One region of the Lacrimispora brassicae genome, then DNA from elsewhere that is predicted to be linked to it. Evidence: a T-box and tRNA genes for the amino acid it is inferred to sense, from the RefSeq annotation. Region 1 holds a T-box; the other holds one or more tRNA genes.
What was found. The T-box of region 1 lies ahead of tyrS (tyrosine--tRNA ligase). A T-box ahead of a tRNA ligase gene usually reads a tRNA of that ligase, here a tRNA-Tyr.
Positions count from the first base shown of each region.

Region 1 (4,427 bases):
ATTAAGAAAGCGGCAGAATCTCATCTGCCGCCTTCTTTCAACCAGGAATCTATGATGTTCTCAATACGCCTGCAAAGCTCCTCCACCCCATGGCTGCGGCTGCGGCCGCATAGCTTTGCATCTTTTTCACAAATCAGGCATTTTCGGACAGGAGCCCCCACTTCTTCTCTGCTGATCCCCCTTCCTGCTCCATCGTATACGTCAACGTCCAGCAGCCTCCCCAGGGGATGGGTTTCTTCCATTTGGACCGTTATTTTCTTAACAAATAGATAATCCATGGTTTTCACCGCATACAGCTTTAAATAACCGGCCTTTTCTTTTACTATGGCTTCTTCCATCACAGACAGCCTGTTTTTAAGAAGCAGCCGGCCCAGTTCTTCTCCCCCTGCGGTAAACGCCAAAGAAATACGGGAAGAGGTCTTCCTTGGGCCGGGAACATTCATTCCAAGGGCCACAATCGTGGCTTTTTTATACTTTTTCCCCAGTTCTTCCTGCATGCTTGCCTTTTTTTCACGAAAAAGAAGCATCTCTTCCAATGTTACATTGTCTTCCATTTTGCATCCCTCTCTTCACTCTCTGCAATCATACAGCACTTTTCCTTAAAAAGAAATACGTTAAGGAGACGCTTACTTCTGCTTGTGATCTACTGTAATCCTATTCTCAAATTTGAAAAATCCGGCTGGTTTCAGCCGGATTTTCTTTACATTATTTTGCAATTACTTTTACAAACTTTTTCTTACCCCGTTTTACCACCAGGCCATCTCCGGATAACTGCTCTTTTGTGAAATCAGCCTTTATATCGGTAACGTTTTCACCTTCTACAGTCACTCCTCCCTGCTCCACATTACGCCTTGCTTCGGAACGGGTGGGCGCCAAGCCGGATTTCTGAAGAATGGACAGGATATCAATGGCTCCGTCTGTAAAATCTGCCTCTTCCAGTTCACAGGTGGGCATATCTGCCGCATTGCCGCCGGTAAAAAGTGCTCTGGCGCTCTCTCTGGCTCTTTCTGCTTCCTCTTCCCCGTGTACCAGCTTTGTCAGCTCATAGGCAAGGATCTCCTTTGCCTGGTTCAACTGGCTGCCTTCCCAGCCGTCCATCTCATCGATCTGCTCAATGGGAAGGAATGTGAGCATGCGCAGGCATTTTAACACATCTGCATCAGCAATGTTTCTCCAGTACTGGAAGAAATCAAAGGGAGAAGTCCTTTCCGGGTCAAGCCATACGGCGCCTGACTGGGTTTTTCCCATCTTATTCCCTTCGGAATTTAAAAGCAGGGTGATGGTCATGGCATGGGCGTCCTTTCCCAGCTTCCTGCGGATCAGCTCTGTGCCGCCAAGCATATTGCTCCACTGGTCATCTCCTCCAAACTGCATGTTGCAGCCGTAACGGTTAAACAGCTCATAGAAATCATAGCTCTGCATGATCATGTAGTTGAATTCCAAAAAGCTCAAGCCCTTTTCCATGCGCTGCTTATAGCATTCTGCACTCAGCATGCGGTTGACTGAAAAATGAGGGCCGATTTTCCGGAGAAAATCAATATAATTTAACTCCAGCAGCCAGTCTGCGTTGTTGACCATAAGAGCCTTTCCCTCGGAAAAATCGATGAAACGGCTCATCTGCTTTTTAAAACAGTCACAGTTATGCTGGATCATTTCTACGGTCATCATCTGGCGCATGTCACTTCTTCCGGAAGGATCTCCAACCATACCGGTTCCTCCGCCCAGCAGGGCGATGGGCTTATTGCCTGCCTCCTGAAGGCGTTTCATTAAACACAGGGCCATAAAATGACCTACGTGAAGGCTGTCAGCCGTGGGATCAAATCCAATATAGAATATGGCTTTTCCTTCGTTTACCATTTTACTGATCTCTTCTTCGTTTGTCACCTGGGCGATCAGGCCGCGGGCTCTCAATTCTTCATAGATTGTCATTGCAATTCTCCTTTCGTCTGTTTCGCCCATATTTTTTGGGCATAATGGTATACTTATAAGGTGTTTCGTCTTTCTTGCCTAAAGTTGCAGGGCAGAGCCCACCACGTTTCAGCGCACCCCGCACTATCGGGTGTATCGGGTGTAAGGGCATACCTGATTCATTTCATAAAAATAAGCCCCGTCCTATCAAAAGGACGAGGCTAAAGTCTCGCGTTACCACCTTAAGTTTATAAACAGCTCACGCTGCCTACCTCTTTGAGTACCTGTTCCGATACTCTAGCACAATAACGGGTGCGGGAATCCGTCGCAGCCTACTGGGCTTACAGCCGTTTGGTGCGAAGCTCAAAGATGTATTCACAATCCGTGTTCCACGCGCCTCTCATCTGCCGGCTGCTTTCTGTGTGGTCCATCGCTTTGCTACTTGTTCTTATCAACGCTTTTACTTGTTTTATGAAGTTACTGAATAGTATATGAGGTTTTTCCTTTTTTGTCAAGATCCTTTTTTTATTTCAAAATTAAGGAAATCCTACTTTAATTCCGGCCAGTATTCTTTATTGGCTTCTATGAGATCATCTAAAATCTGCTTTGCAACAGAAGCGCTTGGTACGGTTTTTGATAAGGTCAGGGCCTGCCACAGCTTTAAATAGCTTCCCTCCATCCAGGCTTCCACCACCAGACGTTCCACAGCAAGCTGCTCTTCCATCATTCCCTTTTCAAAGGTGGGAATGTTTCCCTGGCACAAAGGCTCCGGACCTTCATTTCCTACGAGGCAAGGCACTTCCACCATGGCAGTAGGATCAAAATTAGAGATGGCTCCCTTATTTTCCACAATGCAGAGCATCTGCTCACGGGTGTTGAACCCAATGGCACAGGCCAGATCCACTATAAAGGAAGCATGATTGTCTATGGAGAATTCTCCGCCTTTTGCAGTTCCTGCCTGTATGATAGCCCTTGCAGCGCTAAACACCTCTTTTTCTCTTCCTTCCATTACCTCATTGGCCCTGGTATGATCGGGATTGGTGTGCTCCACCACATAATCCGGGTAAAGATAATATTTCAAATAGGTATTTGGAAGAAAATCAGGATCCAGCTTTAATAAATCCGCCGCCTTTTTATGGGTCTGCTGCCAGCTATCATCCATATGCTGAGTCTCCACAGCCTTTTCCGTCAAATATCCGTTTTTAGACACATAATCCAAAAGCTGGGGCATCAGGTCCGTCCCGTCCTTATCCTTTACGCTGGTCCACCAGCCGAAGTGGTTCAGCCCAAAATACTTCACATCCATGTCCTTAGGGTCCCTGCCTACAATGTATCCCATACGCCGCTTGGTACCCACCGGCATGTCGCATATATTTAACACCTTGGAATGAGACCTAAGCACACGGCAGGCCTCTGCCACGATAGAAGCCGGATTGGAGTAATTGAGCATCCAGCAGTCAGGAGAATATCTTTCCATAAAATCAATTAACTCCATCATTCCGCCAATGCTTCTCATCCCGTATGCGATTCCGCCGGGACCACAGGTCTCCTGTCCCACCACATGATATTTCATGGGTATTTTTTCATCCAGCTCCCTCATGGCATATTTGCCCACCCGGATATGAGCCATACAGAAATCCACATCAGTAAAGGCTTCCTCAGGATCTGTTGTATAGGAAAACTCCACCTCCGGCGCAATTTCCTTCATAACGATCCCTATGGCCTTTGCCAGGGTTTCCTGTCGCTCTCCGTCATTGTCGTAAAGCTTTAAAGAACGGATGGGAAACCGGTGCAGATTATCCATCAGCATCATTACAATACCGGGCGTGTAGGTGCTTCCGCCGCCTGCAATTACGATTGAGAATTTTTTCACCTTATTTTACCTCCTTGCTTTGCCTGATTTATCAGTTGCTTTCGCCGTTTCCCAGTTCCTCATCTACTGCTCTTCTTACGGCAGTTACCTTTAAGCCATATATTACCTGAACGTTATTACCCTTTTTCACCACGCCGTTGGCTCCGGTGCCATTTTTCAGCACCTCTTCCTGAACCAGGCCCGGATCTGTGATAATCAGGCGCAGACGGGTGAAACAGTTATCCACTTTTTCAATATTACCGGCACCGCCCAGGGCTTTTATGATCAATGAGGCGTCCACATCATCGCCGTCTTTTCCATCTTTTTCAGAAGCTACCTTTTCCTTGTACTCCGCTTTGGTATGAAGCTTCATTTCCATACCTTCTGTTTCCCGTCCTAAAGTCTTTAAATTCAGTTTTGTAATGAGAAAGCGGAATATGGCGTAATAGACCACAAAAAACATTAGGCCTGTGACAATGTACATGGGCCATCCGGTTTTATGGATTCCCAAAGGCACATTGAAAAGCAGAAAATCCAAAAAGCCGTTGGGACCGATGGCGCGGACGTTTAATACATTGAGAACCACCATGCTCAGTCCGCTTAAGCCTGCGTGAACAGCAAACAGGACCGGAGCCACGAACATAAAGGAAAATTCAATGGGCTCTGT
Region 1 is NZ_BRYH01000012.1:9,273-13,699, forward strand. It holds gene citX (citrate lyase holo-[acyl-carrier protein] synthase) at 21-554, opposite strand; gene tyrS (tyrosine--tRNA ligase) at 706-1,929, opposite strand; T-box leader at 2,117-2,372, opposite strand; gene ACYVD3_RS07895 (6-phospho-alpha-glucosidase) at 2,456-3,781, opposite strand; gene ACYVD3_RS07900 (PTS transporter subunit EIIC) at 3,813-4,427, opposite strand, start outside.

Region 2 (4,427 bases), on a different contig from region 1:
GTATATGCCGGATTTTGCCATCTTCAAAAAGGGTCCGTTAAGGTTGCGGCGGGGCAAAGTGTGAAGAAAGGTGATGTTATTGGTAAAGTAGGTCATTCCGGCAACTCTTTTTCTCCCCATTTACATTTTCAGCTTATGGATAACAGCGACATACTTTCTGCAAATGGACTGCCCTGCGCTTTCGAACAATATGAATTATTCCATGACGGAGAATGGCGTAAAGTGTTTAACGGCATTCCCACCGATAAAGATAGAATAAGGTTTTATGTGTAGTTCACTGGATAGAAATAATATGGATTTGGAAGATTCAATCATTTCGGGGCGGGTTCGATGTGTTGACAAAGTCCCTTAAAAAGCGGATCCATCATAAAATCACGTGTTTTCAATCTTCTTTCCAGCGTCACATTTTTCATTCTTTCCCTCGTCACACTTTTCATTCTCATCATCGTCATGGGGAACAGATCCTTCCCACAATTTGAATTTTGAAACTTCCTGCCTTAAAATCCCGGCCTGGGCTGCCAGTTCTTCACTGGAGGAGGAGCTTTCCTGGGCGGTTGCAGCATTGGCCTGAACAACGGCTGATACCTGGGACAGCCCATCCCTGATCTGTTCCATGGTCTGCGCCTGCTCCAGGGAGGCGGATTGGATCTCTTGGATCACCTGTTCCAGAAGGATGGATTTTTCGGCAATCTCCTTAAGAATCTCTGCCGTTTCATTGGTCTTTTTCATTCCCTCTGAAACCGCCTTTGCCGTATGCCCGATCAACTGGGCCGTCTGTTTTGCAGCCTCAGCGGATTTAGCCGACAGGCTCCGCACCTCTCCTGCGACAACCGCAAATCCCCGGCCTGCATCTCCGGCACGGGCAGCCTCCACAGCAGCGTTTAAGGCTAAAATATTAGTCTGAAACGCAATATCTTCAATCATCTTTGTGATCCCGGATATTCGTTCAGAAAACAGGCTTATTTCTTTCATGGCTGCATCAAGGCTCTCCATATGCCGGTTCCCTGCACTGACCATTGCCCCGGACTGGTTGACATAATCTGAAGCATTTCCCACATGGCCCGCATTTTTTACGGCTTTTTCGGAAACATTGGCAATGGAAGCATTCAGTTCCTCCACCGTTTCTGCCTGCAGGGCTGCTCCGGAGGCAAGGGCCTGGGAAACGGCGGAAACCTGCCCGGCTCCATAATTAACCTCCTCGGCGGAGGAACGGATATTTATTATGGTATCATTTAAGCGGGAAGCGATCATTTCCATGGAACTGCGTATGCCGCTAAATTCGCCCGGATATCCGCAACCGCTTTGGACCGTAAGGTTCCCATAGGAAATCTCCTGCAAAAACCGGGAAATATCCCAGATGATATCTCTGTATGTTCCTGCCATTTCATTGACCTTTTCCCCCATGCTTCCGATTTCATCCCTGCGCTCCATGTGAAGCTCCATGCTCAAATCTCCGGCAGACAGACTGTCAATGGCATCAACCACCTGGCCCATGGGCTTTGTAATCCGGTTGGTGATCCGTAGCATGACAAAAACCGCAAGAATCAAAGAGACAACTCCCAGAATAACGGCATTTAACATGGAGGTCATGACGCCGGACATAAATTCCGATTCTGAGGCCGTCACATTTACAGACCAGCCATTGGTGTCCTTTACAGGAGTATAGGAACCAAACTTTTTTTCTCCGTTCCATCGGTAGAAGTCAAAGCCGGTTTCCCCCCTGATCATTGCCGTTTCCAGCTTTGCAATCTCTCCATATACAGCCTGATCGCTTTTTGCGGCCTCCGTATCATTTTGTCCGGATAATACCAGGGAAAAATCTTCGTGAGCCACTTTCGTCCCCTCATGGTTCAGGATATAAGTGCTCCCCGTATCTCCAAGCTTTGTATCAGCGATGATTGTCTCAAAAACAGAATATGGAAATTCCAGCATAATGACCAGGTCGTCATAAGGGTAAGCGTATTCAAAGGACACAGAATCTTTACGGATCATAGGATCTGACAGAAAAGGGTTCCCTTTTTTGGCCTGTAGGTACGCATTGTCCTGTTCATAGGATTTTCCATTGACAACGGACAGCCCGCCAGAGGATATGATATCGATATTTTTAAGACCGTACTGGGAACATGAGATTCTTAAAAATATGTTGATATTGCCATTTTTTTGCACATTTCCTTTCATATAAAGGGCAATTGATTCGGATATGATGGAATACTCCTTTAGCTGCTGGGTTATTTTTTCAGAGACCAGTTCCGAAGTTTCCTTTAAGCTTTTTGCCAGAGACCTTCTGGTAGTATCATAAGTCAAATAAATGGAGCCTGCGGACAGCACCAATACAATGGTAATGATACACGCCATTGTAAATGTCACCAGTTCTTTCTTTATTCCCCTGTATTTTCTTTTCATATCTAGTTGTCCTCCCATATCCGGTTTATTCCTCTGTGGTTCCTATTCACAGCGGCTCAATGGGTATATCGGACAATTTTTAGATAACTATATAGGTTTTACCAATATTTTACAATAACTTGTTTATTTTTTTACAAACACCGGAAAACAACTGGTAAAAAATCAATTTCTCCCCTGTTTTCCTCCTTCTTTTTCCTTATATGACATGCAAAAAAGAGAGCTGCCGTATCTTCTCATACGATAACTCTCTTTCATCATGCCGGCGACCGGAATCGAACCGGTACGGGAGATTAGTCCCGCAGGATTTTAAGTCCTGTGCGTCTGCCAGTTCCGCCACGCCGGCATTCTCATATACCGTTTACTTCTTTCCAACGGTACGGACTGGGCGGAGAAGGATTCGAACCTTCGAAGTCGTCGACAACAGATTTACAGTCTGCCCCCTTTGGCCGCTCGGGAATCCACCCATGCTTTTTATTAAGCAAGCGAGTGTTATTTTATCACAGGGGTATTAAAAAATCAAGGTTTTTTTGTAAAAAAAAGTGATTTTTAATCCCGGTCAGCCACCAGCAGAAGAGAGCTGGTTCCCGGCATGGAGACGAGCACCTGACCGTCCTCCACCTCATAGGTGACCTTCCCTACATTGTACCCATTTTCATAGGTCAGCATATAGCGGGACATGGTTTCCCCGTCCTTCATTCCCAACTGCCACACAGGGATCATGACCTGCCGCTCCTCCGGAAGATTATTGACCGCCACGGCGCAAATGCTGTCCTTGCAGAAACGGCCATAGGAGATCAGATGCCTCCCGGCCAGAAGCTGCTTTAAGGACCCAAGGCGCAGTGCCGGTATGCCGTGGTGAAGGCCTGTCATGTACCGGTGAAATTCAATGAGCTCTAAATCCTCTCTGCCCCAGGGATAGGTCCTGCGGTTATCAGGATCCGTCCATCCGCAGACCCCTGCCTCGTCTCCATAATAAATCGTGGGAGCGCCGGGCCAGGTCATCTGAATCATGACTGCCCCCCGGAAAATCCCATTATTGATGCCCTGGGAAGCCGCTTCCGGGCCGAGAGTGGAGATCCTCCCCACTTTTCGGTTGGTCCTGGTCATAAAACGGGAATGGTCATGGTTTGACAGCTCATTCATGGCTACCTGGACAGAGCCTGTCATCATGCGGCTCATATGATAATTCATGGACTTAAAAAAGCTTTCTCCGTCTCCAAACAGACTGGGGTTACTTTCATCGCTGTGCTTTTCCATACCTGTCAGGAACCAGGTCACCGGCTCCATAAAGGCATCGTAGTTCATGACCGTATCCCACTGGTCCCCCTGAAGCCAGCCTGATGGATCTCCGTAGTGCTCCGCCAGCACAATAGCCTCCGGATTGGCCTCCTTTACCGCATTTCTGAAATCCCTCCAGAACTTATGGTTGTATTCGCTGCTGTGGCCCAAATCAGCCGCCACATCAAGGCGCCAGCCGTCTACATTGTAGGGCGGGGAAACCCATTTGCGGGCCATACCCAGAATATATTCATACAAAGTCCGGGAATCTTCATAATTGAGTTTTGGAAGGGTGGAATGCCCCCACCAGCCATCGTAGGAGCTGTTATAGGGCCATGCTTCCTCGTCATAAAATTTAAAAAATGTCCGGTAAGGACTGTCCTTTGACACATAGGCTCCCGGCTCATACCTTCCGGACATTTCATAAATCCGCTCTCCATCCAACCATTTATTAAAAGAGCCGCAATGGTTAAACACCCCATCCAGAATCACTCTCATCCCCCGTTTGTGCACCTCTTCCACAAACCGGGCAAAAAATTCATTGCTGGCTTCTAAATTCTCCTTATCCGTTGTCCGGATCATGTATTTTGTGGCAGCCTTGTTATCCCCGGCATCAGGAGCCACCGGCTCCCCTTCATCCTTAAGGATCACGCCATAATGGGGATCAATGTGGTCGTAATCCTGACAGTCATACTTATGATTGGAGGGAGATACGAAAATCGGATTAAAATAGATCACATCAACTC
Region 2 is NZ_BRYH01000003.1:127,426-131,852, reverse strand. It holds gene ACYVD3_RS01905 (M23 family metallopeptidase) at 1-273, shown strand, start outside; gene ACYVD3_RS01900 (methyl-accepting chemotaxis protein) at 373-2,403, opposite strand; tRNA gene ACYVD3_RS01895 (tRNA-Leu) at 2,661-2,746, opposite strand; tRNA gene ACYVD3_RS01890 (tRNA-Tyr) at 2,786-2,867, opposite strand; gene ACYVD3_RS01885 (glycoside hydrolase family 13 protein) at 2,950-4,427, opposite strand, start outside.
Region 2: it encodes a tRNA-Tyr, which carries the amino acid that the T-box ahead of tyrS (tyrosine--tRNA ligase) is inferred to sense. The anticodon was not compared.